2 regions of the Rubrivivax sp. JA1055 genome follow, and region 2 is predicted to be linked to the other one. Evidence: riboswitches for the same ligand, from Rfam matches in the RefSeq annotation. Region 2 holds a riboswitch; the other holds the start of a gene.
What was found. Region 2 has a riboswitch for S-adenosylhomocysteine ahead of metH (methionine synthase). Riboswitches for the same ligand answer to the same signal wherever they lie in the genome.

Region 1: it holds a riboswitch for S-adenosylhomocysteine, as region 2 does, so the genes downstream of both, ahcY (adenosylhomocysteinase) here and metH (methionine synthase) in region 2, are expected to answer to the same signal.

Annotation. Positions count from the first base shown of each region.
Region 1 is NZ_JAJKFP010000003.1:167,836-182,658, reverse strand. Features, by position in the region: gene LOC65_RS06450 (hypothetical protein) at 1-84, shown strand, start outside; gene LOC65_RS06445 (HAD-IIB family hydrolase) at 85-909, opposite strand; gene ppk2 (polyphosphate kinase 2) at 940-2,103, shown strand; S-adenosyl-L-homocysteine riboswitch at 2,164-2,244, shown strand; gene ahcY (adenosylhomocysteinase) at 2,330-3,766, shown strand; gene metF (methylenetetrahydrofolate reductase [NAD(P)H]) at 3,897-4,739, shown strand; gene LOC65_RS06425 (OmpW family protein) at 4,880-5,482, shown strand; gene LOC65_RS06420 (S8 family serine peptidase) at 5,526-8,195, opposite strand; gene LOC65_RS06415 (5-formyltetrahydrofolate cyclo-ligase) at 8,269-8,868, opposite strand; gene LOC65_RS06410 (DUF2917 domain-containing protein) at 8,967-9,308, opposite strand; gene LOC65_RS06405 (LysR substrate-binding domain-containing protein) at 9,405-10,334, shown strand; gene LOC65_RS06400 (transglycosylase SLT domain-containing protein) at 10,382-12,409, shown strand; gene LOC65_RS06395 (complex I NDUFA9 subunit family protein) at 12,413-13,369, shown strand; gene LOC65_RS06390 (glutathione S-transferase family protein) at 13,396-14,079, shown strand; gene LOC65_RS06385 (multifunctional CCA addition/repair protein) at 14,076-14,823, shown strand, end outside.
Region 2 is NZ_JAJKFP010000005.1:523,039-537,861, reverse strand. Features, by position in the region: gene malF (maltose ABC transporter permease MalF) at 1-109, shown strand, start outside; gene malG (maltose ABC transporter permease MalG) at 113-1,003, shown strand; gene LOC65_RS09180 (alpha-amylase family glycosyl hydrolase) at 1,027-2,715, shown strand; gene LOC65_RS09175 (pullulanase-associated domain-containing protein) at 2,769-3,245, shown strand; gene LOC65_RS09170 (carbohydrate porin) at 3,351-4,625, opposite strand; gene glk (glucokinase) at 4,800-5,819, opposite strand; gene LOC65_RS09160 (glucokinase) at 6,205-8,115, shown strand; S-adenosyl-L-homocysteine riboswitch at 8,128-8,218, shown strand; gene metH (methionine synthase) at 8,236-10,959, shown strand; gene LOC65_RS09150 (YifB family Mg chelatase-like AAA ATPase) at 10,993-12,522, opposite strand; gene LOC65_RS09145 (hypothetical protein) at 12,741-12,905, shown strand; gene LOC65_RS09140 (P-II family nitrogen regulator) at 12,925-13,263, shown strand; gene LOC65_RS09135 (ammonium transporter) at 13,305-14,717, shown strand.

The sequences.
Region 1 (14,823 bases), on a different contig from region 2:
CCGATCCGCTCGGCGCGCGGCTGGCACCACCGCGAGCTGATCGAGGCGCCGTACCGCCGCCTGGGCCCGCTGGCGCTGGCCTGATCAGCGCCCGAAGCCGGCGATCACCGCCTGCGCGACCTCGGCGAAGCCGGCGCCGCGCTCGCCCCGCGTGATCCAGCGCGGCCAGGTGTGCAGCTGGGCGGCAAAGCGCCGCAGGTTGGCGACGCCGACTGAACGCTCGAAGGCCCCGAACATCAGCTGGTCGTTGGTCGAGTCGCCGACGTAGACCCAGCGGTCGATCTCGCCGGCCAGCTCGCGCCCGTACAGCCGGCGCAGCATCCAGTGCGCCGCGCTCAGCTTGGTGTGCGTGCCGATCCAGCCGTTGACGTGGATCGAGCTGACGGTGGCGGTGAGGCCTTCGTCGCGCATCAGGCGCACGACGGTCTCGATCTGCGCCTCGTCCAGCCGGGCGAACTCGGAATGGTCGACGGCGATGTCGGTGACGCGGCCGTCGCTGTCGCGCGCCAGCGTCGCGCCCGGCACCTCGTGCAGCACGCGCGCCGCGGCGGCGCGCAGGCGCTCGGCGTTGTGCACGCGTTCGGCCGCGGGCTGGGCGAACTCGACGCGTGCACCGTCGCCGTCGGGGATCAGCGCCGCGCCGCCGTTTTCGGCGACCATCGCGTCCAGCGGCCAGGCGCCCAGCAGCGGCAGGCACCAGCCCAGCGGCCGCCCGGTGATCGCGATCACCGGCACGCCGGCGGCCCGCAGTTCGGCCAGCGCGGTGGCGGCCGGCGGGTCGATGCGGCCGTCGGCGGTCAGCGTGTCGTCGATGTCGGTGAAGACGCCGAGGCTGCCGTGAAGTGCGGCGGGGACGAGGTCGACGGCTTGACTCAAGATAATTGACAGCTCGGCTGGACGGTCGATCATGGGCAGGTCGAAACGTCGCGAGCGCGTCTCATGGCCCAGGATTCTGCCGCAAGCCCCCCGCCCCCCAAGCCTGCGCGACGCCCCCGTCGCCCGCGTGCCGTCGCCAGCGGCGACACCGCGCCGACGCTGTCGGCGCCGGCCATCGAGGCCAGCGTCGTGCAGCGCGCCGCCGAGCGCCACCAGACCGCGACCGCGATGGCACTGAAGGACGTGCTGGCCGCACACGCCAACGGCGATGCCGGCCCCGACGGCGAGTGGCTGCGCCAGATGCAGGCGCTGATCGCCGGCGCCTCGCCCGACGAGGCCAAGGCGCTGCGCCGGCTGCTGTTCGCACGCGAGACCGTCGTCCCCGAGGGCGTCGACCCCGACCTCGAGCTGCGCCCCGGCTGGCGCGACGGCGGCTACCCGTACAAGAACCTGATGTCGCGGCGCAGCTACGAGCGCCAGAAGTACCGGCTGCAGGTCGAGCTGCTGAAGCTGCAGGCCTGGGTCAAGGAGACCGGCCAGCGTGTCGTGATCCTCTTCGAGGGCCGCGACGCCGCCGGCAAGGGCGGCACGATCAAACGTTTCATGGAGCACCTGAACCCGCGCGGCGCGCGGGTCGTCGCGCTGGAGAAGCCCAGCGACGTCGAACGCGGCCAGTGGTACTTCCAGCGCTACATCCAGCACCTGCCGACACGCGGCGAGATCGTGCTCTTCGACCGCAGCTGGTACAACCGCGCCGGCGTCGAACGCGTGATGGGCTTCTGCTCGGACAACGAGTACGACGAGTTCATGCGCCAGGCGCCGGAGTTCGAGCGCCATCTCGTGCGCAGCGGCGTGCACCTGTTCAAGTTCTGGTTCTCGGTCAGCCGCGACGAGCAGCGCCGCCGCTTCAAGGAGCGCCGCGCCCACCCGCTCAAGCAGTGGAAGCTGTCGCCGATCGACGTCGCCTCGCTGGACAAGTGGGACGACTACACCCGCGCCAAGGAATCGATGTTCCTGCACACCGACACCTCGGACGCGCCGTGGATCGTCATCAAGTCGGATTGCAAGAAGCGCGCGCGCCTGAACGCGATGCGCTACCTGCTGCACCGCCTGCCGTACTCGAACAAGGACCTGCACACGCTGGGCACGGTCGACACGCTGCTCGTCGGGCGCGCGGCGATCGCCAGCTTCCGCGCGGACGAATTCACGCCGGCCGCCGACGCCTGACCCCGGCCGCGGGCCGGCGCCGTTTCGCGCGCGGCCGGCCCGTGGCTACAATCGCGCACCGTTTCCGAGGAGCGTTGCAACCTCACCCGCTTGAGGCCAGGCTCGGAAATCTCACCCCCATTGCAACTGCGCTCACCCGCACGACTGACGTCGTGGGTGGTGGGCGATGCGCTTGAACCTCCCCTGACGCCTGCCGCGCGGGTTCCAACCGAACTGGAGCCCCGTGATGAACGCCGTCCTGAAAGCACAGCACCACCCCGACTACGCGATCGCCGACCTGTCGCTCGCCGCCTGGGGCCGCAAGGAACTCAACATCGCCGAGTGCGAGATGCCCGCGCTGATGGCCATCCGCAGCGAGTACGCCGAGAGCCAGCCGCTCAAGGGCGCGCGCATCACCGGCAGCCTGCACATGACCATCCAGACCGCGGTGCTCGTCGAGACGCTGCAGGCGCTGGGCGCGCAGGTGCGCTGGGCCTCGTGCAACATCTTCTCGACCCAGGACCACGCCGCCGCGGCGCTGGTCGAGCGCGGCACGCCGGTCTTCGCCTACAAGGGCGAGAACCTGACCGACTACTGGGACTACACCCACCGCATCTTCGAGTTCGGCCCCGCCGGCACGCCGGGCGAAGGCCCGAACATGATCCTCGACGACGGCGGCGACGCGACGCTGCTGATGCACCTGGGCAAGCGCGCCGAGAAGGACCTGTCGGTGCTGGACAAGCCGACGAGCGAGGAAGAGACCTGCCTGTTCGCCGCGATCAAGGCCAAGCTCGCCGTCGACCCGACCTGGTACAGCCGCAAGAGCGCCGAGATCATCGGCGTCACCGAGGAGACGACGACCGGCGTGCACCGCCTGAACGAGATGTCGGCCAAGGGCACGCTGCTGTTCCGCGCGATCAACGTCAACGACTCGGTCACGAAGAGCAAGTTCGACAACCTCTACGGCTGCCGCGAGTCGCTGGTCGACGGCATCAAGCGCGCCACCGACGTGATGGTCGCCGGCAAGATCGCCGTCGTCGCCGGCTACGGTGACGTCGGCAAGGGCAGCGCGCAGGCGCTGCGCGCGCTGTCGGCCCAGGTCTGGGTGACCGAGATCGACCCGATCAACGCGCTGCAGGCGGCGATGGAAGGCTACCGCGTCGTGACGATGGACTGGGCCGCCGACAAGGCCGACATCTTCGTCACCGCCACCGGCAACAAGAGCGTCATCACCTTCGACCACATGGCGAAGATGAAGCACAACGCGATCGTCTGCAACATCGGCCACTTCGACAACGAGATCGACGTCGCGTCGCTCGAAGCGAAGTGCCAGTGGGAGGAGATCAAGCCGCAGGTCGACCACGTCATCTTCCCGGACGGCAAGCGCATCATCATGCTGGCCAAGGGCCGCCTGGTGAACCTGGGCTGCGCCACCGGCCACCCGAGCTACGTGATGAGCTCGTCGTTCGCGAACCAGACGATCGCCCAGATCGAGCTGTTCACGCACAGCGACTACTACGAGGTCGGCAAGGTCTACGTGCTGCCCAAGCACCTCGACGAGAAGGTCGCGCGCCTGCAGCTGAAGACGCTGAACGCCGAGCTGACCGAGCTGACCGAAGAGCAGGCGGCCTACATCGGCGTGCCCAAGCAAGGGCCCTACAAGCCGGATACGTACCGGTACTGAGCCCCCGCAGCGCCTTCGGCGCTCCCCCGCGGCCCGGCAGAGCCGGGTCGCGGCGCTTGCTTGATGGGCCGCTGTTCCGCCAAGAGGCGGACACGGCCCGCTTCTCTCATGCCCGCCCGCGAGTTCGCCCATGAGCACCACGCCCGTCAGCTTCGAGTTCTTCCCGCCGAACACGCCGGTCGGCGCGGACAAGCTGCGCACCGTCGTCCAGGATCTGGCGGCGGTGAACCCCGAGTTCTTCAGCGTCACCTACGGCGCCGGCGGCACGACGCGCGAGCGCACGCTGGACACCGTCAAGGCCATCGCCGCGATGGGCCACGAGGCCGCGCCGCACCTGTCCTGCGTCGGCAGCACCGAAGCCAACATCGCCGAGATCCTGGCCACCTACCGCGAGCAGGGCATCCGCCGCATCGTCGCGCTGCGCGGCGACCTGCCCAGCGGCACCGCGACCGCGGGCGAGTTCCGCTATGCCAGCGACCTCGTCGAGTTCATCCGCCGCACCCAGGGCGACGACTGGTTCATCGAGGTCGCCGCCTACCCCGAATACCACCCGCAGCAGCGCTACGCGCGCCGCGACCTCGAGCACTTCGCGAACAAGGTCGGCGCCGGCGCCAACTCGGCGATCACGCAGTTCTTCTTCAACCCCGACGCCTACTTCCACTTCGTCGACGAGGTGCACAAGCTGGGCGTGCGTGTGCCCATCGTCCCGGGGATCATGCCGATCCACAACTACGCGCGCATCGCCCAGTTCGCCGCGCGCGACGGCATCGAGATCCCGCGCTGGGTGGCGCTGAAGATGGAAGGCTTCATGGACGACACCGCGTCGGTGCGCGCCTTCGGCATCGAGGTCGTCACGCGGCTGTGCGAACGGCTCATCGCCGGCGGTGCTCCGGCGCTGCATTTCTATACGCTGAACCAGTCCTCGCTTTCGCTGGAGATCTGCCGCAGACTCGGCTTGGCTCAAGACGCCTGACGTCGGTCAAGAGCAACACAAGAGCCGGCGGAACTGGTGTTTGCCCCTAGGGCTTTGCGCCAGCTCAAAGTTGACGTTTGCGCAGGCGCGCCAAATTGATCCAGGCCATGTGGCCAGATCAAAAGTTGAGGAGTTTCTCCATGTTCAAGCGCACCGCGCTCGCCCTCGTCGCCCTGTCGGCCGGTCTGGCCGCCCCGCTGGCCCAGGCCCAGGCCGACGACTCCGGCTCCTGGATCGTCCGCGGCCGCGCGCTGTACCTGGATCCGGCCAACAAGGGCACGGACCTGGACCTCAACGCCAACTCGAAGACGTTCCCGGAAGTGGACATCACCTACTTCTGGACGCCGAACCTGGCCACCGAGCTGATCCTGACCTACCCGCAGAAGCACGACGTGAAGGCCGGCAGCGCCAAGATCGGCACGCTGAAGCACCTGCCGCCGACGCTGACGCTGCAGTACCACTTCACCGGCCTGAACGGCTTCCGCCCGTACGTCGGCGCCGGCATCAACTACACCCGCTTCTCGAGCGTCGACCTCGACGTTCCCGGCGCGAAGATCGACAAGAACAGCTTCGGCGCGGCGCTGAACGTCGGCGTCGACGTTCCGCTGGGCGACGGCTGGCTGTTCAACGTCGACGTGAAGAAGGTCCAGATCCGCACCGACGTCTCGATCGGCGGCACCGACCACGGCACCTTCAAGGTCGACCCGCTGCTCGTCGGCATCGGCATCGGCAAGCGCTTCTGATGCCCCCGCGAGCCCGGCCATGCCGGGCCGCGTGTCCAACGTCCTAGCGTTTCCAGGAGGCCGCCCGCGAGGCGGCCTCCGCGTTTGCGGCCCCCAGCGCCGACAGCAGGAAGTCCAGCCCGCTGCGGTCGCCGGTCAGGTCCACCGGGGTCAAGGTCGCGCCCAGCACCGGGTAGGCGCCGCAAGCCTCGCCGCTGGTGCAGAGGCTGCCGTCGTTGTCGTAGTCGCTGCCGGCGACGATCGCCACCGAAGACGAGCGCACGCCGTCGACGCGGTAGCGGTAGACGCCGCCGCTGGCGCGCACCAGGCCTCGCCGCACCACCTCCCGGGTCGCGGTGTCGTATACCAGCACGTAGATCGGGCCGATGTCGACGCCTGTCGTGGCGGCCAGCTTCTGCACGGCCAGCGTGACGCTCAGCGTGCGGCGGCTGGTCTGCACCGTGACCGTCGGCGTGTAGACGCCTGCGGCCAGGGCGTTGCGGTCCACGGTGACGCGGTAGCGGCCCAGGCCGGCCGCGTCCACCGCGACGGCGGCGACCGTCACCGCGACGCTGTCGGCCGCGACGCCGGTGACGGTCTCGTCGGTGGCGGCCGTGGCACGCACGACGAAGTCCAGGCCGGTCGTGGTGGTGCCGAAGTCCAGCGCCGACGGCTGCGTCTCCAGGACGCCCTGCGCCCCGGGCACGGCACCGCCGTTCTTCAGCGCCAGCGCGGCCCGCACCGCCTTGGCCGCGTTGACGATGCCCCAGCCGTAGGCGGTGTCGCGGCCGGCCGCCCCCTGATCGTCGCTCAGCTGCCCGGACTGCAGCAGCGCGTCCACCTCGTCGACCGTCAGCGCCGGGTGGACCCAGCGCATCAGCGCCAGCACGCCGGCGACGTGCGGCGTCGCCATCGAGGTGCCCTGGAAGGCGCCGTAGGTCGGCACGCGCACGCCGCCGGCATCGAAGCCGGCCAGCGTGCTGTAGACGCCGTCGGGCAGGCCGCTGCCGGTGGTCGCGACGCGCATGTCGCCGCCGGGCGCGGCCAGCGCCACCTCGACCCCGCCGTTGGCGTAGTAGGCCAGGCCGCGCTGCGCGTCGGTGGCCGTGACCGCGAGCACGCCGGCGCAGTTGGCGGGGTAGTTCACCGCCGCCACCCGCCCGGCGTCGCGCGCCGAGTCGTTGCCGGCCGCCGCGACGACCAGCGTGCCCTGGGCCCGCACCTGGCCGAGCAGCGCGACGGTGGCGGCGTCGCAGGCGATGCCGGCGCCGCCCAGGCTGAGATTGGCGACGTCGGCGCGCCGCTCGGGCAGCCGGCCCGAGTCGTTGGCCAGCCGCGCCGCGTAGCGCAGGCCCTGCAGGACGTCGTAGAACGTGCCCTCGCCACCCCGGCCGAGCACACGCAGCGGCATCACCAGCGCCATCGGCGCAACCCCGGCGACACCGTCGCCGTTGAAGCTGGCCGCGGCCACGGTGCCGGCAACGTGGGTGCCGTGGAACGACGGCTGCGACGCGGCGCTGCGCAGGTCGTCCGGGTCGGCGTCGAGGCCGCCGCCGTCACCCGCCGAGGCCGGGTCCTGGATGAAGTCGTAGCCGGGGGTGATCTGGCCGGCGAAGTCGGGATGCTCGGCGACGATGCCGGTGTCCAGCACCGCGACGATCGGCCGCTGCGTCGGCTGCGGCTCGATGGCGACCAGCGTGTCCATCGCCGACGGCAGCGCGATCTGCTCGTAGTGCCAGCGCTGCAGCGAATAGCGCGGGTCGTCCGGCGGGAAACGGCCGACCAGCGCCGTGGCGCGCAGCGGGCGGTTGACGGTGACGTGATCGAAGGCACCGCTCGCCGCCAGGCGCTTGGCGTACTGCAGCGTCTCGACCTGCAGCCGCGAGTCGGCGGACAGGCGGTCCATCCAGGCCGGGCGGCGCGCCTCACGCCAGGCCGCCTCGTCGGCGCCGGCCAGCGCGAGCAGGCCGCGGCGGCGGGTCTTCTCGTCGGCGGCCAGGGCCATCAGGCCGACCCGCCCGGGCGCCACGCCGCCTTCCAGCAGCGCCAGCCCGTGGGTCCGGGACAGCGCGCCGGCGGCGTGCACGCGCGCGCTGCCGGCGTCCAGGCCGACGACGAGCTGCCCCGGCACGAGCGGCCCGGCACCGCCGGTGACCGTCGAGTTGAAGCACGCGCCGGAAGCCCCCGCCGCCGCGATGCGCAGGTTGTAGAGCGAACCGCCGGCGTAGGCGTCGACGAGCGCGACGTACTCGCCGGCCGCGCTGATGCGCACGCACTCGGACAGCGACACGCCGTTGGACACGCCGACCAGCAGGTACGAGTCGCCGTTGCGGCGGAAGACGTACAGGTCGAGGTCGTTGGTGGCGGAGTCGGCGGTGAAGTCCAGCTGCAGCGTCTGCCCGGCGGCCAGCGTCACGCGGAAGAAGTCGCCCGGATCGCCGCCGGCGCGGCTGGCGCCGGCGGGCCCGGCGCCGGCCAGGTTGACGGTGCCCATCACCTGGCTGGTGGCGGCGATCGGCTGCGCGCTGTCGGCGTCGTCGTTGGCGACGCGGCGCTGGTTCGGGTCGTTGGTGTCGCCGTCGACGACGAGGTTGGACGACACCGACAGCGTGCCCTCCACCGCGTTCCCGCCGCCGCCGCCACCACCGCCGCAGGCGGACAGGACCGCCAGCACGACAGCCGCCAGGGCGGCAGACAGCGGGTGCAGCGCACGGTGGCGACCCAGTTGGCTCATCGTGGACTCCTGCGACGCCCGGAAGACGTCTTCGAGGACGGGCCACCCGGCGCGGCGGGCGGCCGCACGGCGCTCAGATGTCGGGATGCTGCCAGTGCACGCCGTCCTCGGTGAGGACGACGTCCAGCGGCACGTCGTGCGGCTCGGCCTCGAGCCAGGGCACGAAGCCGTGGGCATAGGCGACGCCGACGGTCAGCGGCCGCGGCTGCAGCGTCGCCAGCGTGCGGTCGTAGAAACCGCCGCCGTAGCCCAGGCGCACGCCGCCCGGGCCGAAACCGACGCAGGGCACGAGCAGCAGGCCGGGCTCGAACTGCTCGGTGTCCTTGGGCTTGGGGATGCCGTAGGCGTCCTCTTCCATCGGGCAGCCCGGATACCAGACATGGAAACGCAGCTGCTTGGTCTCGCGGTCCATCACCGGCAGGCCGATGCGGCGGTCGGGCTCGGCCTCGCTCCAGCGGTACAGCGCCGGCAGCGCGTCGAACTCGCCCTTGATCGGCCAGTAGGCACCGATGGTGTTCTCGACGCGGCCGATGAGCCACACGCGCAGCACCTCCTGCAGGTGCACCGAGCGCTGGTGGCGGTCGACCAGCGACTGCCGTTCGGCCTGGAGCTGGCGCCTCAGCGTCTTCTTGTCGCGGGAGGGCTGCAGCGGCAGCGGGAACGGCAGGTTCATGACCTCCGATTGTGAGGCCTGGCGCCCGGCCAGCCTAGACGGGCGCGATGCGCCCGGCCCCGTTCACCGAGCGCTGCGGCGCGGCTTCCGGCGCCGAATCAGGCGGCGTGCGCCGCGCCCCAGGGCGCGTGCCAGCGGCCAGGACGCGCCGGGCGACGCGCCGGCGCCTTGCACGGCGCCTCGAGCAGCTCGACCTGCGCCGAGGGCCAGCCTTCGATGACCCACTCGCTGCCGCAGGGCAGTTCGTGGCGCTGGCCGGCGTCCAGCCAGATGTCGGCTTCGTAGGGGCCGGCACCACTGCGCGTCAGCCAGACACGGCCTTCGGAGACCACCAGCCAGCGCGGCTGGTTCGCCGCCGGCACGCGCATCGCCATGGCCGGACCGACGGCCCACTCCCACGGTGCGTTTTGATGCGGATTGCTCATGACGGCTTGCGACATCGCGGACTCCAGAATTCGACTGCCTGGCCGCTATTTTCGGCAGCGCAAGACCCCGGGTCCAATCGAAAATCTGCGCCGCATTGATAATCAAAGCGCATGAATCGCCCACGCCAACGCCCACTGTCGATCGGCCCGCTGCGCGCCTTCGAGGCGGTCGCCCGCCGGCTCGGCTTTCGCGCCGCCGCCGACGAGCTGCACCTGTCGCAGCCGGCGATCAGCCGCCAGATCCGCTCGCTGGAGGACGAGATCGGCGTGCCGCTGCTGCTGCGCGGCACGCGCCACGTCGAGCTGACCAGCGCCGGCGAGGCCTTGCTGCGCACCGTCGCGCCGCTGCTCGACCGCCTGGACGCCACCGTGCACCAGATCCGCGTCGCCCAGGGCCGGCGCCAGGTGAACCTGACGACCTGGCCGTCGTTCGCGTCGATGTGGCTGCTGCCGCGGCTGCAGCAGTTCCAGCGCGAGCACCCGGGCATCGACATCCGGGTCTCGGCCACCGACGCCATCGTCGAGCTCGACGACCCGGAGCTCGACCTCGCGCTGCGTTACTGCCACCCCGATGACGCGCCGCCGGGCTCGACGCCGATGTTCGGCGAAGTGCTGACGCCGGTGGCCAGCCCCGCGCTCGGCCCGCTCGCGCGCCCGGAGGACCTGGCGCCGATGACGCTGCTCGAGGAGGACTCGCAGCTGCCCAGCGTCGAGTACCTGAGCTGGCGCCACTGGCTCGCCGCCAAGGGCGTGCCCGACCTCGAGCCGCGCGGCTGGCTCTACCTGAACTACACCTACCAGCAGATCCAGGCCGCCACCGCCGGCCAGGGCGTGGCGCTGGCCCGGCTGGCGCTGGTGCGCGAGTCGCTGGAGCGCGGCGAGCTCGTCGAGCCCTTCGGTCCGGCCGGGCGGCTGCGCTCGCCGTTCGCCTACTGGCTGGTGCGCTGGCCGGCACGGCGCGAGCGGCCCGAACTCGCCGCCTTCGAGGACTGGGTGCTCGAGCAGGCGCTCGCCACGCGGGCCGCGCTGGAGTCGGCCTGATCGCGCCGCGGGCCGACGGTTACTCGCGATCCGCTAGATTCCGAGCCATGACCGCCCTGCATCGCATCATCCGCCGGGCCCCCGCGCGCACCGTCGCCGTCGCCGCGCTCGCGCTGGCTTTCGTGCTGCCGGCTGCCCGCGCGCAGACCGGCGACGACCTGATCCTCGACGCCCGCGCCGCGGCGCAGAAGGGCGACCGCGCCCGGCTGTCGGCGCTGCGCACCGCGGCGCTGTTCGCGTCGCACCCGCTGGCGCCCTGGGTCGACTACTGGGACCTGTCGGGCCGGCTGCGCGAAGCCGACGCCACCGAGGTCGAGGCCTTCTACCGCCGCTGGAGCGGCCAGTACGTCGAGGACCGGCTGCGCAACGACTGGCTGCTCGAACTCGGCAAGCGCCGCGACTGGGCGAACTTCGCCCGCGACGTGCCGCGCTTTCGCATGAACGACGACCGCGAGGTCACCTGCTACACGCGGCTGATCGAGCACCAGGCTGGCCGCGACGTGCGCCAGGCCGCGCTGGAAGCCTGGTACGCCCAGCGCGAGGCCGACGACGGCTGCACGCTGCTGGCGCAATCGATGTTCACCGCCGGGCGCTTCAACGCCGACGACGTCTGGCAGCAGGCCCGCCTGGCCTTCGAGCTCGAGCGCCAGAACTCGGCACGCGGGCAGCGCTCGCTGCGTGCCGCGGTGGCCCTGCTCGGCCCCGAGACCACGAAGGCGGTCGACGACGCGGTGGCCAACCCGGCGCGCACGCTGGCGCGCACCGACACCGCGCCGGCGGTGGCGCTGCTGGCGCTGCTGAAGCTGGCGTCCAACGACCCGCCGGCCGCCGCCGCGCAGCTCGCCGCCGGCGGCTGGGAGCAGCGCCTGGGCCGGCGTGACGCCGCCTTCGCCTGGGCCTTCACCGGCAAGTGGACGGCGGTGCTGCAGCAGCCGCAGGCGCTGGACCACTACCGCCGCGCCTGGACGCTGGCCGGCGCCTCGGCCCCCGGCTGGAGCGACGACACGCTGGCCTGGGGTGCACGCGCGGCGCTGCGTGCCGGCGACGCGCCCGACCGCTGGCCGCTGCTGGCACGCGCGATCGACGCCATGAGCCCGGGCGAACGCGCCGACGCGGCCTGGGTCTACTGGCGCTCGCGCGCGATGGCCGCCAGCGCCGCGGCGGGCGCCGCCGGCGAGGCCGACCGCACGGCGGCGCGTGCGATGCTGCAGTCGATCGCCGGCCAGATGCACTTCTACGGCCAGCTCGCCGCCGAGGATCTGGGGCTGCCGTTCGTGCTGCCGCCCCCGCCGCGCACGCTGCAGCCGGCCGAACGCGAGGCGGCGCGCCTCAACCCCGGCTTCGCACGCGCGCTGCAGCTGATCGACCTGGGCCTGCGCAGCGAAGGCCAGCGCGAGTGGAACTTCTCGCTGCGCGGCCTGGCCGAGCGCGACCTGCTCGCCGCCGCGCAGATGGCCTGCGAGCGCGAGGTCTGGGACCGCTGCATCTTCACCAGCGACCGCAGCAAGGCCGAGATCGACATCGCCCAGCGCTTCCCGACGCCGCACCGCACCGCGCTGACGCAGACCGCGCGCCGCGTCGGCCTGGACCCGGCCTACGCCTTCGGGTTGATCCGCCAGGAGTCGCGCTTCATCACCGTCGCCCAGTCGAGCGTCGGCGCCAGCGGGCTGATGCAGGTGATGCCGGCCACCGCGCGCATCGTCGCGCGCCGCATCGGCCTGGACTACAAGCCGGCGATGCTCACCGACCCGGACACCAACCTGCTGCTGGGCACGAGCTACCTGAAGATGGTGCTGGACGACTTCGCCGGCTCGCAGCCGCTGGCCACCGCCGGCTACAACGCCGGCCCGAACCGTCCGCGGCGCTGGCGCGACGCGCCGGCCGTCGAGCCCGCCGCCTGGGTCGAGGCGATCCCGATCGGCGAGACGCGCGACTACGTGAAGAAGGTGCTGTCCAACGCCGTCTACTATTCCGCCGTGCTGGGCGGCACCCCGCCGTCGCTGAAGGCCCGGCTGGGCGGCCCGATCGGCCCGCCCGCCCCGAATGCCCCTCCCGTCGATCGTGACCTCCCCTGAACCATGAAGAACGTTCTCGTCCTCGGTGGTACCGGTTTCGTCGGCCGTTCGCTCGTCGAACGGCTGGTCGAGCGCAACGGCGGCGGCGGCGGCCGCGTCATCGTGCCGACGCGCCGCCTCTCGCACGGCGTCGTGCTGCGCTCGCTGCCCACCGTCGAGCTCGTCGAGGCCAACGTGCACGACGAGCGCACGCTGGCACGCCTGGTCGCCCAGGCCGACGCGGTCATCAACCTGATCGCCATCCTGCACGGCAGCCGCGAGCAGTTCCAGCGCGTGCACGTCGAGCTGCCGCGGCGCATCGCGCATGCCTGTGCCGCCGCCGGCGGCCGGCGTGTGCTGCATGTCAGCGCGCTGGGTGTCGGCGCCGGCGGGCCGTCGAACTACCTGCGCAGCAAGACCGAGGGCGAAGCCGCGCTGCAGTCGCCCGGCGTCGCGCTGACCATCGTGCGGCCGTCGCTGATCTTCGGCACCGAGGACCGTGTGCTCAACGTCTTTGCCGAGCTGCAGGCGATGGCGCCGTTCGTGCCGCTGCCCGGCGGCGGCGCGAAGATGCAGCCGGTGTGGATCGAGGACGTCACGACGGCCATCGTGCGCTGCCTGGACGACAAGGCGACGATCGGCCAGGTCTACGAGCTGGCCGGCCCGAAGGTCTACACGCTGTCGGAGATCGTGCGCCTGGCCGGGCGCTGGTCGGGCCACGAACGGCCGCAGTTCCCGCTGCCCGACGCCGTCGGCCGGCTGCAGGCGCTGCTGATGGAGATGATGCCGGGCACGCCGCTGATGTCGCGCGACAACCTCGACTCGATGCGCGTGGCCAACGTCGCCAGCGGCAAGCTGCCGGGCCTGGAGGCGCTGGGCATCACGCCGGCGGCGATGGAAGCGATCGCACCCGCCTACCTGGGCCGCGCCTTCGGGCGTGCACGCTACGACCGCTGGCGCGGGCACGCGCGCCGCGGCTGAACGTCCTGAACGAAAGAACGCCCGAGATGAGCCTGCAACTGGTGATCGGCAACAAGAACTACTCGTCGTGGTCGATGCGGCCCTGGGTGCTGATGCGCCAGCTGGGCATCGTCTTCGACGAACGCAAGCTGCGTTTCGACTTCGCCGAAGGCTCGGACTTCCGCCGCCAGGTCGCCGCCGTCAGCCCGGCCGGGCTGGTGCCGGTGCTGCTGGACGACGGTTTCGCCGTCTGGGACACGCTGGCGATCACCGAGTACCTGGCCGAACGTTTCCCGCAGGCCGGCGTCTGGCCGGCCGATGCGAAGCAGCGGGCGCGGGCGCGCAGCCTGTGCGCCGAGATGCACGGCGGCTTCGGCGCGCTGCGCCGGCATTGCGCGATGAACATCGAGGCCGCGCTGCCCGACGTCGGCGAGCGCCTGTGGGCCGAGCAGCCGGCGCTGCAGCGCGACGTTGCGCGGCTCGAGGCGATGTGGGCCGAGGCGCTGGACGCCAGCGGCGGCCCCTTCCTGTTCGGCGAGTTCGGCGCCGCCGACGCGTTCTACGCGCCGGTCTGCACGCGGCTCGTGAGCTACGCGCTGCCGGTGTCTGACGCCACGCGCGCCTACGTGCGGCGGGTGCTCGCCGCGCCGGGTGTCGCCGCCTGGATCGCCGACGCGCTGGCCGAAGCCGATTTCATCGCCGACGAGGAACCGTACCGCAGCAGCCGATGAGCGGACGTTTCTACGTCGTCGGCGGCGCGGTGCGCGACGCGCTGCTGGGCCTGCCGGCGAGCGACCGCGACTGGGTCGTCGTCGGCAGCACGCCGCAGGAGCTGGTCGCCGCGGGCTTTCGCCCCGTCGGGCGCGACTTCCCGGTCTTCCTGCACCCCGAGACCGGCGAGGAGGTCGCGCTGGCGCGCACCGAGCGCAAGTCGGCGCCGGGTTATCGCGGCTTCACGATCCACGCCGACCCGTCGGTCACGCTGGAAGACGACCTGCTGCGCCGCGACCTGACGATCAACGCGATCGCGCGCGCCGAGGACGGCACGCTGGTCGACCCGCACGGCGGCCAGCGCGACCTGCAGGCGCGCATCTTCCGCCACGTCTCCGACGCCTTCGTCGAGGACCCGGTGCGCCTGCTGCGCCTGGCGCGGCTGGCGGCGCGTTTCACCGACTTCACGGTCGCGCCGGAGACCGAGGCGCTGCTCGAACGCCTGGTCGCCGACGGCGAGGTCGACGCGCTGGTGCCCGAGCGGGTCTGGCAGGAGCTGTCGCGCGGGCTGATGGAGGCCCGGCCCAGCCGCATGTTCGAGATCCTGCGCCGCTGCGGCGCGCTGGCGCGGCTGCTGCCCGAACTCGACCGGCTCTGGGGCGTGCCGCAGCCGCCGGAGCACCACCCGGAAGTCGACTGTGGCGTGCACACGATGCTGGTGCTGGACATGGCCGCCAGGCTGCAGGCGCCGCTGACGGTGCGCT
Region 2 (14,823 bases):
GCAGAACTTCGGGCTCGCCGCGGCGATCTCGACGATCATCTTCTTCCTCGTGGCGATGCTGTCGATGGCCAACCTGAAGCTGGCCAAGGTCAACGACGAACGGAAGTAGCGCATGGCCATCGTCACCGGCAAGTCGCAACGCTGGCGCCTGATCGGCGCGCACCTGTTCCTGATCACGCTGATCGCGGTGACGGTGTTCCCGCTGCTGGCCATCGTCTCGATCTCGCTGCGCCCGGGCAACTTCGCCACCGGCTCGCTGATCCCCGAGACGATCAGCTTCGAGCACTGGAAGCTGGCGCTCGGCATCCCGTACCAGGCCGCCGATGGCAGCCTCGTGCAGCCGCCCTTCCCGGTGCTGCGCTGGCTGTGGAACTCGGTGAAGATCGCCGGCATCTCGGCCTTCCTGATCGTCGCGATCTCGACGACCGCGGCCTACGCCTTCGCGCGGCTGAAGTTCCGCTTCAAGACGCAGATCCTGAACTCGATGCTGCTCTTGCAGATGTTCCCGGCGGTGCTGGCGCTGGTGGCCATCTACGCGATCTTCGAGGCCATCGGCAGCTACGTGCCCTGGCTGGGCATCGAGACCCACGCCGGGCTGATCGTCGCCTACCTCGGCGGCGTCGCGATGCACATCTGGACCATCCGCGGCTACTTCGACACCATCCCCGTCGAGATCGAGGAATGCGCCAAGGTCGACGGCGCGACGCACTGGCAGGCCTTCCGCTACGTGCTGCTGCCGATGGCGGTGCCGATCCTGATGGTCGTCTTCGTGCTCGCCTTCATCGGCGCGGTCATCGAGTACCCGGTGGCGTCGATCCTGCTGCGCCAGGAGCACAACCTGACGCTGGCCGTCGGCTCCAAGTACTTCCTCTACGAGCAACGCTACCTGTGGGGCGACTTCGCCGCCGCGGCGGTGCTGTCGGGCCTGCCGATCACGCTCGTCTTCCTGTTCGCCCAGAAGTGGATCGTCTCCGGCCTCACGGCGGGTGGCGTGAAGGGCTGACGCACCTCACCGGACTGCGCCGCATGATGTTCCGCCGCACCTTCGCCGCGCTCGCGGCCGCCCTTGCCGTCTCGTCCGTCTGGGCCGCCGACGAGCCCGCCGCGCGCCCCGGGCGCTTCGCCGACAACCCGATCGTCTACTTCGTCGTCACCGACCGCTTCGCCAACGGCAACCCGGCCAACGACGGCAGCTACGGCCGCACGCGCGAAGCCCGGCCGCAGGACGACATCGGCAGCTTCCACGGCGGCGACCTCGCCGGCATCACGCAGAAGCTGCGCGAAGGCTGGTTCCGCGAGCTGGGCGTCAACGCGATCTGGATCACCGCGCCCTACGAGCAGATCCACGGCTGGGTGGTCGGCGGCAGCAAGGAGTTCAAGCACTACGGCTACCACGGCTACTTCGCGCTCGACTTCACGAAGCTCGACGCGAACATGGGCACGCCGGCCGAGCTGCGCGAGCTGGTGGCCACCGCGCACGGCCAGGGCATCCGCATCCTGTTCGACGTCGTGATGAACCACCCGGGCTACGGCGACATCCAGAGCCTGTCCGAGTACGTCACCGAGCCCGAGACCGACAGGAAGCGCGGCATGCTCTGGAAGGGCTACGAGGCCGCGACGCTGCGCGACTACCACTCGTGGATCGACTACAACGACCCGGCCTGGCTGCAGTGGTGGGGGCCGGACTGGATCCGCTCCGGGCTGCGCGGCTACACCGAAGGCGGCAGCGACGACCTGACGAAGCAGCTCGCCTACCTGCCCGACTTCAAGACCGAGTCGGACAAGCCGGTCGGCCTGCCGCCGTTCCTGAAGAAGAAGGCCGACACCGAGGCGGTGGAGTTGCCCGACACGACGGTGCGCGGCTACCTCGTCAACTGGCTCTCGCGCTGGGTGCGCGACTACGGCATTGACGGCTTCCGCGCCGACACCGTCAAGCACGTCGAATATGCCTCGTGGACGGCGCTGAAGGACGCGTCCACGAAGGCGCTGGCCGAGTGGAAGGCCGCCAACCCGAAGGCCGCGATCGACGACGCGCCGTTCTGGATGACCGGCGAACACTGGGGCCAGGGCATCGCGCGCACGCGGCACTACGACATCGGCTTCGACAACATGATCAACTTCGACTTCCAGCGCCGCGCCGAGGCCAAGGGAGCCGAACTCGAGCCGGTCTACGCCGAGTACGCCCGCACGCTGGCCGCGCCGGCGACGCACAACGTGCTGTCCTACCTCTCCTCGCACGACACCCAGCTCTTCGACCGCAAGGCGATCCTCGACGGCGCCACGGCGCTGATGCTGGCGCCCGGCGGCGTGCAGATCTACTACGGCGACGAGAGCGCGCGCCCCGACGGCCCGGCGGCCTACGGCGACCCGCAGCAGTCGACACGCTCGGACATGAACTGGGCCAGCCTGGACACGGCGGCGCTGGCGCACTGGCGCAAGCTGGGCCAGTTCCGCGCCCGCCACGTCGCCATCGCACGCGGCCAGCACCGCCAGATCGCGGCCCAGCCCTACACCTTCGCCCGCGTGCTGCCCGAGGACCGCATCGTCGCGGCCATCGGCGCCCGCGGCACGGTGACGATCGACGTCGCCGAGGTCTTCGCCGACGGCACGCGCGTGCAGGACGCCTACGGCGGCGGCCGCGCGACGGTGGCGGCCGGCAAGGTCACGCTCGACGCCGACCCGCGCGGCGTGGTGCTGCTCGAAGCGCTGAAGTGAACCAAGGAGGCCGCGGGTGGGCGGCCCGTTCGAACCCCACCGAAGGAGCAAAGATGAAACGACTCGCCTGGATCGCCGCACTCGGAACCGCCGCCCTGCTCTCGTCCGGCCCGGCCGCCGCGCAGGACGCCGTCAAGGCCGCCGAGGTGCCGGCCGACTCGGTCTCGCTGCACTACTACCGCCCGGACGGCAACTACGCCGGCTGGGGCGTGCACTTCTGGGAATCGTTCGAGAAGGTGCAGGACGGCCAGGTCGTCGGCGCCAAGACCAAGTCCGACGCGCCGATCATGGGCATCACCTGGGGCAACCCGATGCAGCCCACCGGCAAGGACGGCTTCGGCGTGTACTGGCAGGTGCCGGCCAACGAATTCCGCAACGGCAAGATCAACTACATCATCCACCGCGGTGACAGCAAGGACTGCGTGAAGGACTCGGCCTGGTTCCTGCCGCAGGGCCGCCAGATCTTCATCAACCAGGGCGACTGCACGGCCTACCTGACGCTGGAAGAGGCGCTGAAGGCACGCAAGTGACGCGGCCCGCGGGGGCCGGCGACACGGCCCCATGAAAAAAGGCGCTCCGTCGGAGCGCCTTTTTGCTGGCCGGACGGCCGCCCGAGGCGGCCGTCGCTCAGCTCGTCACCACCAGGCCTCGACCTGGAAGCCGATCGTGCTGCCGTGCGTGGCCGTGCCGAACTTGCCACCGGCGATCGCGCCGGCGTAGATGTCGCGCGCCGCCTCGTTCCACTTGGCGTAGGTGTAGAACAGGCGCAGCTCAGGACGCGCCCAGAAGCTCGGGCCCACCGCCAGCGTCGGCGCGATGGTGAACTTCGTCAGGTTGATCGTCTTCTGGTAGCTGGCGTCGTCGTTCGGCTTGATCCGGTCGTGGCCGAGTTCGGCGACGATGCGGAAGTAGTCGTTGATCGCGTAGACCGGACGCACGCCGGCGGACATCCAGGTGCCGTTGAAGCCGATCCAGTCGCTCTTCGGCGTGTCGGACTTCTGGTAGATGAAGGTCGCCATGCCGCCGAACTTCGGCGTCGTCTGCCAGTTCAGGATTTCGACGAAGCGCCACTTCTTGGCACCGTCGGAGTTGGCCATCTCGTCGGTCGCCGGATAGCCGTAGTCGAACTGCGCGACGGTGCCCTTCGAGTACTGCAGCGCCGCCTTGTTGAAGCCGCCGAGCACGCCGCCCTTGAAGTGCTGGACCGTGAAGCCCCAGCCGTTGTTGTCGTTGGCGTCGACGCTGGTGTCGGCGGTGTTGTACTGCAGGCCCAGCGTCAGGTCGCCATAGGCGCCCAGGCCGATGCCGCCGACGCGGAAGTCGTGCCGCGTGGCCGCCGTGTCCTGGCCCATCGTGTTGCGGAACAGCGCATAGCTGAGGTTCAGGCCGCTGTCGCCGATCTTGTAGCCCTCGACACCGAAGCCGGTGCCCGAGGTATCCCAGTAGTAGAAGTCGTTGATGTGGATGTCCTGGCGCTGGTAGTAGCGCTTGCCCACCCAGACCGCCGCACCGTTCATCATCGGCAGGTTCTTCACCTCGATGTAGTTCTGGCGCGCCGCGATGTCACCATCGTCGACCAGGCTCGCGTAGCTGTCGCTGTTGTCGTTGTTGTTGATCGAGTACGACAGCATGCCGTGGTAGATGAACTTCACGCCGTCCTTCTTGGACTCGAAGAGCTCCTGCGTGAAGCCGAGCTCGGCGTAGGTGTCGCATTCGTTGCCGAGGCGGTACTTGGTGCCGGTCAGCCCGGGCGTGCCCGGCAGCGCGAAGCAGACCTGGCCGCCGTCCTCGGAGTTGCTGCCGCCGCCCGAGCGGAGGTAGCCGTTGAAGTCCAGCGCGAACGCGCTGCCGCTGCACAGCGCGGCAGCGGCGGCGAGCGGAAGAAGTCGGGTGTGAAGGCGAGACATCATGAACTCCTCATTCGTGGTCTATTGGTGATGGGGACGGGAAGGGAATTCGGCGGGCGCCCGTCGTGCAAGCCCCGACCCGAATCGCGACCGTCGTCCAGGCGGTCGCGGCTGTGCCGTCGCGCGCGGGGTCTCGCGGTCCCCCGGCCCGACGGGCGCCTGGATGCCACGGCGCGTTCATGCGGCGTGGCCGGTTGAGCCGGCGCGGCGGCGCCGCGCCTCGATGGCCGCGGCGGCGCCATACAGCGCCGCGTACGGCTCGACGATCAGCGCCGTCGGGATCGCCTCGAGGTAGGCGCGGAAACGCCCCTTGGACTCGAAACGCTCGCGAAAGCGCGACGCGAAGAAGAAGTCGGCGAAGTGCGGCACGATGCCGCCGCCGATGAAGACGCCGCCGCGCGCCCCGAAAGTCAGCGCGACATTGCCGGCAAAGCCGCCCAGCATCGCGCAGAAGGTGTCCAGCGTGGCCGCGCACAACGTGTCCTGGCCGCTGGCGCCGCGCGTGCCGATGTCCTCGGCCGTCAGCTCGGCGGCCGTCTCGCCGCGCACCCGGGCGACGGCGCGGTACAGCGTCGGCAGGCCGATGCCCGACAGCAGCCGCTCGGCCGAGACGTGGGCGAACTCGCCGCGCACGGTGCGCAGGACCTCGGCCTCGAAGTCGTCGGCCGCCGCCAGCGTCGCGTGCCCGCCTTCGCCGGCGATCGCGCGCCAGCCGTGCGCGGTCTCGAGCAGGCCGCCGACACCCAGGCCGGTGCCGGGCCCCAGCACGGCCAGCGTTCCGCGCGCGCTGGGCAGCGCGCCGTGGGCGCGCAGCTGCCGCGGCGCCAGCCCGGGCAGCGACAGCGCGAGCGCCTCGAAGTCGTTGAGCATCAGCAGGCCGTCCAACCCGAGCGCGGCCTCACTCGCGGCGCGCGAGAACGACCAGGCGCTGTTGGTCAGCTCGATGCGGTCCTGCCCGACCGGCGTGGCGACCGCGAACGCGGCCCACGACGGCGGGCGCCAGGCAGCCCCGGCCGCGGCCTGCCGCTCGGCCAGGTAGGCGCCCGCGGCCTCGACCGGGCCGGGATGGTCGGCACAGCGCACGCGGTGGATGTCGCGCGGCGCGCCCCCGGGGCCGTCGACGAGCGCAAAACGGGCGTTGGTGCCGCCGATGTCGGCCACCAGCCACGTCTGCCCGGCCGCGGCGTCGAGGTTCACGACAATCCCTCCCCCGCCGCGCTCGACGAGGGCCGGCCGGCGCACACGGCGACGATCGGGTGATGGTTCACGCAAGCCCTCCTCGACTCGAACCAGGCGCGCCGGATCGGCGCCGCTGCGATGCACGGCAAGATGCTTGCAAAGCGGAGAAAAGGTAGCAAAACTACAAGTGCGCGACAAGCCAATGTTGCATGAGGGCAACTGAGGGCTTCCCCCTGACCCCAGGCTCGCCGGGCACGCGGCCTGCTTGGGCTTCCTTGAAGCAGGGCTGTCCTGGCCACCTTCTGGTGCAGGCACCCTTGGACGCGGATCTGACGGGATCGGTAGTCCGGCTACATCGTTACCCCGGCCGCACCGTCAGACGGCCCGGAGCTCGCCAACGGCCATGACGCCTTTCGAACACCCCCGCCTGATCGCCGACATCGGCGGCAACTACGCCCGCTTCGCCGTCGAGGCCGCCCCCGCGGTCTTCGGCCACGTCGCCTCGATTCCCTGCGCGGCGCACCCGGACTTCCATTCCGCGGTGCGCGCCTATCTGGGCTCGCTGCCGGCCGCGCTGGCCGAGAGCATCGAACACGCCGCCGTCGCCATCGCCAACCCGGTCGAGGGCGACCTGGTGCGCATGACGAACTACCACTGGCAGTTCTCGATCGAGCAGATGCGCGAGCGGCTGGGGCTGCAGACGCTGGTCGTCATCAACGACTTCACCGCGCTGGCGATGGCGCTGCCGCGGTTGTCCAACGCCCAGCGCCGCCAGGTCGGCCCCGGCGAGGCGCGCGAGCGCAGCGTCATCGGCGTCATCGGCGCCGGCACCGGGCTGGGCGTCTCGGGCCTGATCCCGACGGCCGACGGCTACATCGCGCTGGGCACCGAAGGCGGCCACGCCAGCTTCGCGCCGCGCGACGAACGCGAGATCGCGATCCTGCGCTACGCCGCGCGCCAGCACGAGCACGTGTCCTTCGAGCGCCTGCTGTCGGGCCCGGGGCTGGAGCTGATCTACCGCGCCGTCTCCGAAGGCCGCGGCGGCGAGCCGCTGGCGGCCACCGAGATCACACGCCGCGCGATCGACGGCGGCGACGCGCTGTGCCTGCAGGCGGTGGAAGCCTTCTGCTCGATCCTCGGCACCGCCGCCGGCAACCTGGCGGTGACGCTGGGCGCCTTCGGCGGCATCTACATCGGCGGCGCCATCGTGCCGCGGCTGGGCGAGTACTTCGAACGCTCGCCGTTCCGTGCCCGCTTCGAGGACAAGGGCCGTTTCAGCGACTACGTGCGCACGATCCCGACCTTCGTCGTCACCGCCGACAACGCGACCTTCGCCGGCGCCTCGGCGATCCTCGCCGAGCAGCTGCGGCGCATGGACGCGCAGCAGGACACCGCCGTGCTCGGCCTGATCCGGCGCGTGCGCAACAAGCTGTCGCCGGCCGAGCGCCGCGTCGCCGACCACGTGCTCGCGCACCCGCGGCCGACGCTGTCGGACCCGATCGCCGAGATCGCACGCGCCGCGTCGGTCAGCCAGCCGACCGTGATCCGCTTCTGCCGCTCGCTGGGCTGCGAGGGCCTGTCCGACTTCAAGCTGCGCCTCGCCTCCAGCCTGACCGGCACGATCCCGGTCACGCACACCCAGGTGACCGGCGAGGACACGATGCTGGAACTCGGCGTCAAGGTGCTGGGCAACACCGCGCCGGCGATCCTGCAGGTGCGCGACCAGCTCAACCGCGACGCCATCGACCGCGCGATCGACCTGCTGACCGCGGCCGAGCGTGTCGAGTTCTTCGCCGTCGGCCACTACGGCGTCGTCGCCGACGACGCGCAGCTGAAGTTCCTGCGCTTCGGCGTGCCGTCGATGGCCGTCACCGAACACCGCCTGCAGGTGCTGACGGCCAACGTGATGCGGCCGACAGACGTCGCCGTGATCATCAGCAGCAGCGGCCAGGTCGAGGACCTGCTGGCGGTGGCCGACAAGGCCCACGAACGCGGCACGCCGGTGCTGGCGATCACCGCCAGCCAGTCGCCGCTGGCGAAGAAGGCCGACGTCGCGATCATCGTCGACCACCTCGAGGACCCGTCGACGCACGTGCCGATGATCAGCCGCATCCTGCACCTGCTGGTCATCGACATCCTGGCCGTCGGCGTGGCGATGCGCCGCGGCGCCGAGCGTGTCGCCGAGCTGCCGCGCGAGGAGATCGCCGGCTTCGACGAGGCGCCGCTGGAGGCGCCGCCGCCGGGCGCGCGCCGCGCCGGCCCCGGCATCAGCACCGCCGGCCCGCTGGCCCATCTGACCGCGCACAGCCGATAAAATCGCGGGCTCCGCCCCGAGGAGCGTTGCGATGGCGTCGGCCACCAGGCTCGGGGCGAGCCGCGGCGCCCGCCGCGGCCCCAGGCAACGGCGCTCGTCCCATTCCTCCGGAGTGACACGATGACCGCTGCCCTGCCCGCGATGCGCCTGTCGGGCCTCGAACCCGTCTCGATCGGCGACGGGACGCTGTTCGTCAACATCGGCGAACGCACCAACGTCACCGGCTCGCGCGCCTTCGCCCGCATGATCCTCGAAGGCCGCTTCGAGGACGCGCTGTCGGTCGCACGCCAGCAGGTCGAGAACGGCGCCCAGGTCATCGACGTCAACATGGACGAGGCCATGCTCGACTCGGCCGCGGCGATGGACCGCTTCCTGAAGCTGCTGGCCACCGAGCCCGAGATCGCGCGTGTGCCGGTGATGGTCGACAGCTCCAAGTGGAGCGTCATCGAGACCGGGCTCAAGTGCCTGCAGGGCAAGGGCATCGTCAACTCGATCTCGCTGAAGGAAGGCGAGGCCGAGTTCAAGCGCCAGGCGAAGCTGGTGCGCCGCTACGGCGCCGCCGCCGTCGTCATGGCCTTCGACGAGCAGGGCCAGGCCGACACCTACCAGCGCAAGACCGAGATCTGCGCGCGCGCCTACCGCATCCTCGTCGACGAGGTCGGCTTCCCGCCCGAGGACATCGTCTTCGACCCCAACGTCTTCGCGATCGCCACCGGCATCGAGGAGCACGCCAACTACGCCGTCGACTTCATCGAGGCGACACGCTGGATCAAGCAGAACCTGCCCGGCGCCAAGGTCTCGGGCGGCATCAGCAACGTCTCGTTCAGCTTCCGCGGCAACGACCCGGTGCGCGAGGCGATCCACACCGTCTTCCTGTACCACGCGATCAAGGCCGGCCTGGACATGGGCATCGTCAACGCCGGCATGGTCGGCGTCTACGACGACCTGGACGCCGAGCTGCGCGAACGTGTCGAGGACGTGGTGCTGAACCGCCGGCCCGACGCCGCCGAGCGCCTGATCGAGATCGCCGAGCGCGCCAAGGGCGCGGCCCGAGACGACTCGGCGCGCCTGGCCTGGCGCGCCGGCACGGTCGAGGAGCGCCTGGCGCACGCGCTGGTGCACGGCATCACCGAGTTCATCAGCACCGACACCGAGGAAGCCTGGCGCGCCATCGAGGCCCGCGGCGGGCGGCCGCTGCATGTCATCGAAGGCCCGCTGATGGCCGGCATGAACACCGTCGGCGACCTCTTCGGCCAGGGCAAGATGTTCCTGCCGCAGGTCGTCAAGAGCGCGCGCGTGATGAAGCAGGCGGTGGCCCACCTGCTGCCTTACATCGAGGCCGAGAAGCAGGCGCTGCAGGACGCCGGCGGCGACGTCAAGCCCAAGGGCAAGGTCGTCATCGCCACCGTCAAGGGCGACGTGCACGACATCGGCAAGAACATCGTCACCGTCGTCCTGCAGTGCAACAACTTCGAGGTCGTCAACATGGGCGTGATGGTCCCGTGCCAGGACATCCTCGAGAAGGCGCGTGTCGAAGGCGCCGACATCGTCGGCCTGTCGGGGCTGATCACGCCCAGCCTGGAAGAGATGCAGCACGTCGCCGCCGAGATGCAGCGCGACGCCTGGTTCCGCGAGCGCGGCACGCCGCTGCTGATCGGCGGCGCCACCTGCAGCCGCGTGCACACCGCGGTGAAGATCGCGCCGCACTACGACGGCCCGGTGATCTACGTGCCCGACGCGTCGCGCAGCGTCGGCGTCTGCTCGGACCTGCTGTCCGAGGAGCGCCAGACGGCCTACGTCGCCGAGGTGCGCGCCGACTACGAACACGTGCGCCGGCTGCACGCCAGCAAGAAGGCGACGCCGCTGGTGACGCTGGCCGCCGCGCGTGCCAACCGCGCCCGCCCCGACTGGGCGGCCTACGAGCCGCCGGCGCCGCGTGCGCCGGGCCGGCGCCTGTTCCGCCACTACGACCTGGCCGATCTGGCGCGCGTCATCGACTGGGGCCCGTTCTTCCAGACCTGGGACCTGGCCGGCCCCTACCCGGCGATCCTCGACGACGAGATCGTCGGCGAGGCCGCACGGCGCGTCTTCGCCGACGGCCAGCGCATGCTGGAGCGCCTCATCGAAGGCCGCTGGCTGCAGGCCAACGGCGTCGTCACGCTGCTGCCGGCCAACACGGTCGACGAGGACACGGTCGAGATCTACACCGACGACAGCCGCAGCCAGGTCGCGATGCGCTGGACGCCGCTGCGCCAGCAGGGCGAACGCCCGGTGATCGACGGCGTGCCGCGGCCCAACCGCAGCCTGGCCGACTTCGTCGCGCCGCGCGGCGTCAAGCCCGACTGGATCGGGATGTTCGCCGTCACCGCCGGCATCGGCTGCGAGGAGCGCGCCCAGCGTTTTGCCGAGGCCCACGACGACTACTCGGCGATCATGGTCAAGGCCCTGGCCGACCGCCTGGCCGAAGCCTTCGCCGAACGCCTGCACCAGCGGGTGCGCACCGAGCTCTGGGGCTACGCGCCCGACGAGGCGCTGGCCGTCGACGAGCTGATCGGCGAACGCTACCGCGGCATCCGCCCGGCGCCGGGCTACCCGGCCTGCCCCGACCACGGCCCGAAGCGTGCGATGTTCGAGCTGCTGAAGGCCTCGGAGATCGGCATGGGCCTGACCGAGAACCTGGCGATGACGCCGGCAGCCAGCGTCAGCGGCTTCTATCTCGCGCACCCGGAAGCGGGCTACTTCAACGTCGGCCCGGTCGGCGACGACCAGGTGGCCGACTTCGCCGCGCGCGAAGGCATCAGCCCGGAGGACGCCGAACGCCGGCTGGCGACGCAGCGGCGCTGAGGTCGCCGCGGCCGCGCAGGCCGCGGCATCCGCTCAAGCCACGCGGCCGAGCCCGCGCTGCAGCTGCAGCGCCTCGGCCGTCGCGGTGACGCCGATCGACGCGGCGCCGTCCAGGTCGGCGATCGTGCGCGCGACGCGCAGCGTGCGGTGCAGCCGCCGGCCCGACCAGCCCAGCTTCTCGGCCGCGGCCTGCAGGAAACGCCGTGCGGCCGGCTCGGCGGCGCAGCAGGCGTCGGTGCGCGCGGCGTCGAGCAGGCCGTTGGGCTCGCCCTGGCGGTCCAACTGGCGCTGGCGCGCCGCGGCCACACGGGCGGCGACCACCGCCGTGGCCTCGCCGTCGGGCGCGGCCATCAGCTCGGCAGGCCGCACCGCGGGCACCTCGATCTGCAGGTCGATGCGGTCCAGCAGCGGCCCCGACAGCCGGCCCTGGTAACGCGCCACCGCGTCGGCACTGCAGCGGCAGGCGCGGCCGGTGGCGGCGAAAGCGCCGAGCCAGCCGCAGGGGCAGGGGTTCAGCGCCGCGACGAGCTGGAAACGCGCCGGAAACTGCGCCTGGCGCGCCGCGCGCGAGATCGTGATGCGCCCGGTCTCCAGCGGCTCGCGCAGCGCCTCCAGTGCCGCACGCGGGAACTCGGGCGTCTCGTCGAGGAACAGCACGCCGCCGTGGGCCAGCGAGATCTCGCCGGGCCGCGGCGGCGAGCCGCCGCCGACCAGGGCCACCGCGCTGGCGCTGTGGTGCGGCGAGCGCACCGGGCGGCGGCCGAAACCCGCGCCGTCGAGCGCCTGCGGCGCCAGCCCCTGCAGCGCGGCGGCGACCAGCGCCTCGTCGTCGTCCATCGGCGGCAGCAAGCCCGGCAGGCGCGCGGCCAGCATCGACTTGCCGGCCCCCGGCGGGCCGACGAGCAGCAGCGAGTGCTGGCCGGCCGCGGCGATCTCCAGCGCGCGCTTGGCCGCGGCCTGGCCACGCACGTCGCGCAGGTCGGGCGGCGCCTCGCCGGGCTCGGCCGGCGGCGGCAGCGCCGGCGGCAACGGCTCGGCGGCCTCGCCGGGCAGCAGCGCCTGCACGACCTCGAGCAGCGTCGCCGCGCCGCGCACGTCGAGCCCGGCGACACGCGCCGCGCTGCCGGCGCTGGCCGCCGGCAGCACCAGCGTGCGGCCGCCGCCGTCGCGCCGGGCGGCCAGCGCCAGGGCCAGCGCGCCGCGCACCGGGCGCAGCTCGCCGGCCAGCGACAGCTCGCCGGCGAACTCGCAGGCCGCCAGCCGCGGCGCGTCGAGCTGGCCGTCGGCGGCCAGGATGCCCAGCGCGATCGGCAGGTCGAAGCGTCCGGACTCCTTGGGCAGGTCGGCCGGCGCCAGGTTGACGGTGATGCGGCGGTTGTGCGGGAACGAAAAACCGCTGGACTGCAGCGCGGCACGCACTCGCTCGCGCGACTCCTTGACCTCGGTGTCGGCCAGGCCCACCAGCGTGAAGCTCGGCAGGCCGTTGGCGAGCTGCACCTCGACGTGCACCGCCGGCGCGTCCAGCCCGTCGAGCGCGCGGCTCATCACGACCGCCAGGCTCATCGTCCACCTCCCGGCGGCGATTGTCCGGCCCGTGCCGGGCGCGCACGGGGGGCCGGGACCGCACCAAAGGAGTGCACCAAAAGAGGGATGCACGGGCGCGTGCACACGCTGCCGGCGGTGGCGGCCCTGCCTCGACGGTGCAGTCACCTTTTGTAGCGACTGGCATGGAAGCTGCAGTAGCGGCTGCGGCACTCGTCACCTCCGCACTGCAGCCCCTCATGAAGAGACTGATCCCGGCCGGCCCCGACACCGCAGCGACTCCCGCGGTGCAGGCAACGGGCCGCGCGCATCCGGTGCCGAAGCACATCCCCGTCGCCAAGGCCGGCCACGTCCGCACGTCGCGCTCCGGCGCGCCGTCGGCGGGCGGGCACACGCAACCCTAGAGGAACCAGAGGACCGACCATGAAGATGGTGACCGCGATCGTCAAACCATTCAAGCTCGATGAAGTGCGCGAGGCCCTCAGCGGCATCGGCGTTCAGGGCATCACCGTGACCGAGGTGAAAGGCTTCGGGCGCCAGAAGGGCCACACCGAGCTCTACCGCGGCGCCGAGTACGTCGTCGACTTCCTGCCCAAGGTGAAGATCGAGGCCGCCGTCGACGAGGCCATCGTCGACCGCGTCATCGAGGCGATCGAAGGCGCTGCCCGCACCGGCAAGATCGGTGACGGCAAGATCTTCGTCAGCTCGCTCGAGCAGGTGGTTCGCATCCGGACCGGCGAGACCGGCTCCGACGCCCTCTGAAGGCGCGACCCGAGACCAACCCGAGAAACCACCCTCACATCATGAAGAAACTGCTCTCGATCCTGGCACTGGGAGTCGCGCTCCTGGGGTCGGTGGACCTCGCCCTCGCGCAGGACGCCGCGTCCGCCGCCGCCGCGACGACCGAAGCGGCCACCGCGCCGGCCGACACGCCGGTGGCCGCTCCCGCCGAAGCCGCTCCTGCCGAAGCCGAAGCCGCAGCTGCTCCGGCAGCCGAGCCCAAGGTCGACTCCGGCGACACCGCCTGGATGCTGACCTCCACGATGCTCGTCATCCTGATGACGATCCCCGGCCTGGCGCTGTTCTACGGCGGCCTGGGGCGCTCGAAGAACATGCTGTCGGTGCTGATGCACGTCTTCGTCGTGTTCTCGCTGGTCAGCATCCTGTGGGCCGTCTACGGCTACACGCTGGCCTTCGCGGGTGAAGGCAGCTTCGTCGGCGGCTTCGACAAGCTGCTGCTGAAGGGCGTCACGCAAGAGACCTTCGGCGCGCTGGCGACGATTCCCGAATACGTCTTCATCGCCTTCCAGGGCACGTTCGCGGCCATCACCTGCGCACTGATCGTCGGCTCGTTCGCCGAGCGCATCAAGTTCGGCGCCGTGCTGCTGTTCACCTTGCTGTGGTTCACCTTCAGCTACGTGCCGATGGCGCACATCGTCTGGGGCGGCGGCCTGCTGGCCCAGGACGGCGCGCTGGACTTCGCCGGCGGCACCGTGGTGCACATCAACGCCGGTGTCGCCGGCCTGGTGGGCGCCTACCTCGTCGGCAAGCGCATCGGCTTCGGCAAGGAAGCGATGGCGCCGCACAGCCTGACGCTGACGATGGTCGGTGCCTCGCTGCTGTGGGTCGGCTGGTTCGGCTTCAATGCCGGTTCCGCCGGTGCCGCCAACGCGCAGGCCGGCCTGGCCTTCGTCAACACCGTGCTGGCCACCGCCGCCGCGACGCTGTCGTGGATCGCCGCCGAGGCGATGATCAAGGGCAAGGCCTCGATGCTGGGCGCCGCGTCCGGGGCCGTCGCCGGCCTGGTGGCGGTGACGCCGGCCGCCGGCTTCGTCGGCCCGATGGGCTCGATCGTCCTGGGCCTGATCGCCGGCGTGATCTGCCTGTGGGGCGTGACCGGCCTGAAGCGCATGCTGCGTGTCGACGACGCGTTCGACGTGTTCGGTGTGCACGGTGTCGGCGGCATCGTCGGCGCCATCCTGACCGGCGTCTTCGCGGCGCCGGCCCTGGGCGGCACGCAGGCGGCCGACTTCTCGATGGCGCACCAGGTCTGGGTGCAAACCAAGAGCGTGCTGTTCACGATCGTGTGGTCCGGCGCGGTGGCCCTCGTGGCCTACAAGATCGCCGACCTGACGATCGGCCTGCGCGTCCCGGAGGAAGAGGAACGCGAAGGTCTGGACATCACCTCGCACGGCGAGACGGCCTACAACAAGTAAGCCGCCTGCTCCGCGACACCAGGGCCGCCTTCGGGCGGCCCTTTTTCATGGTGCGAACGGATGCGGGCGCGGCCGGGCACGCCGCTTGTGCTTCGCCCCGCCGTCC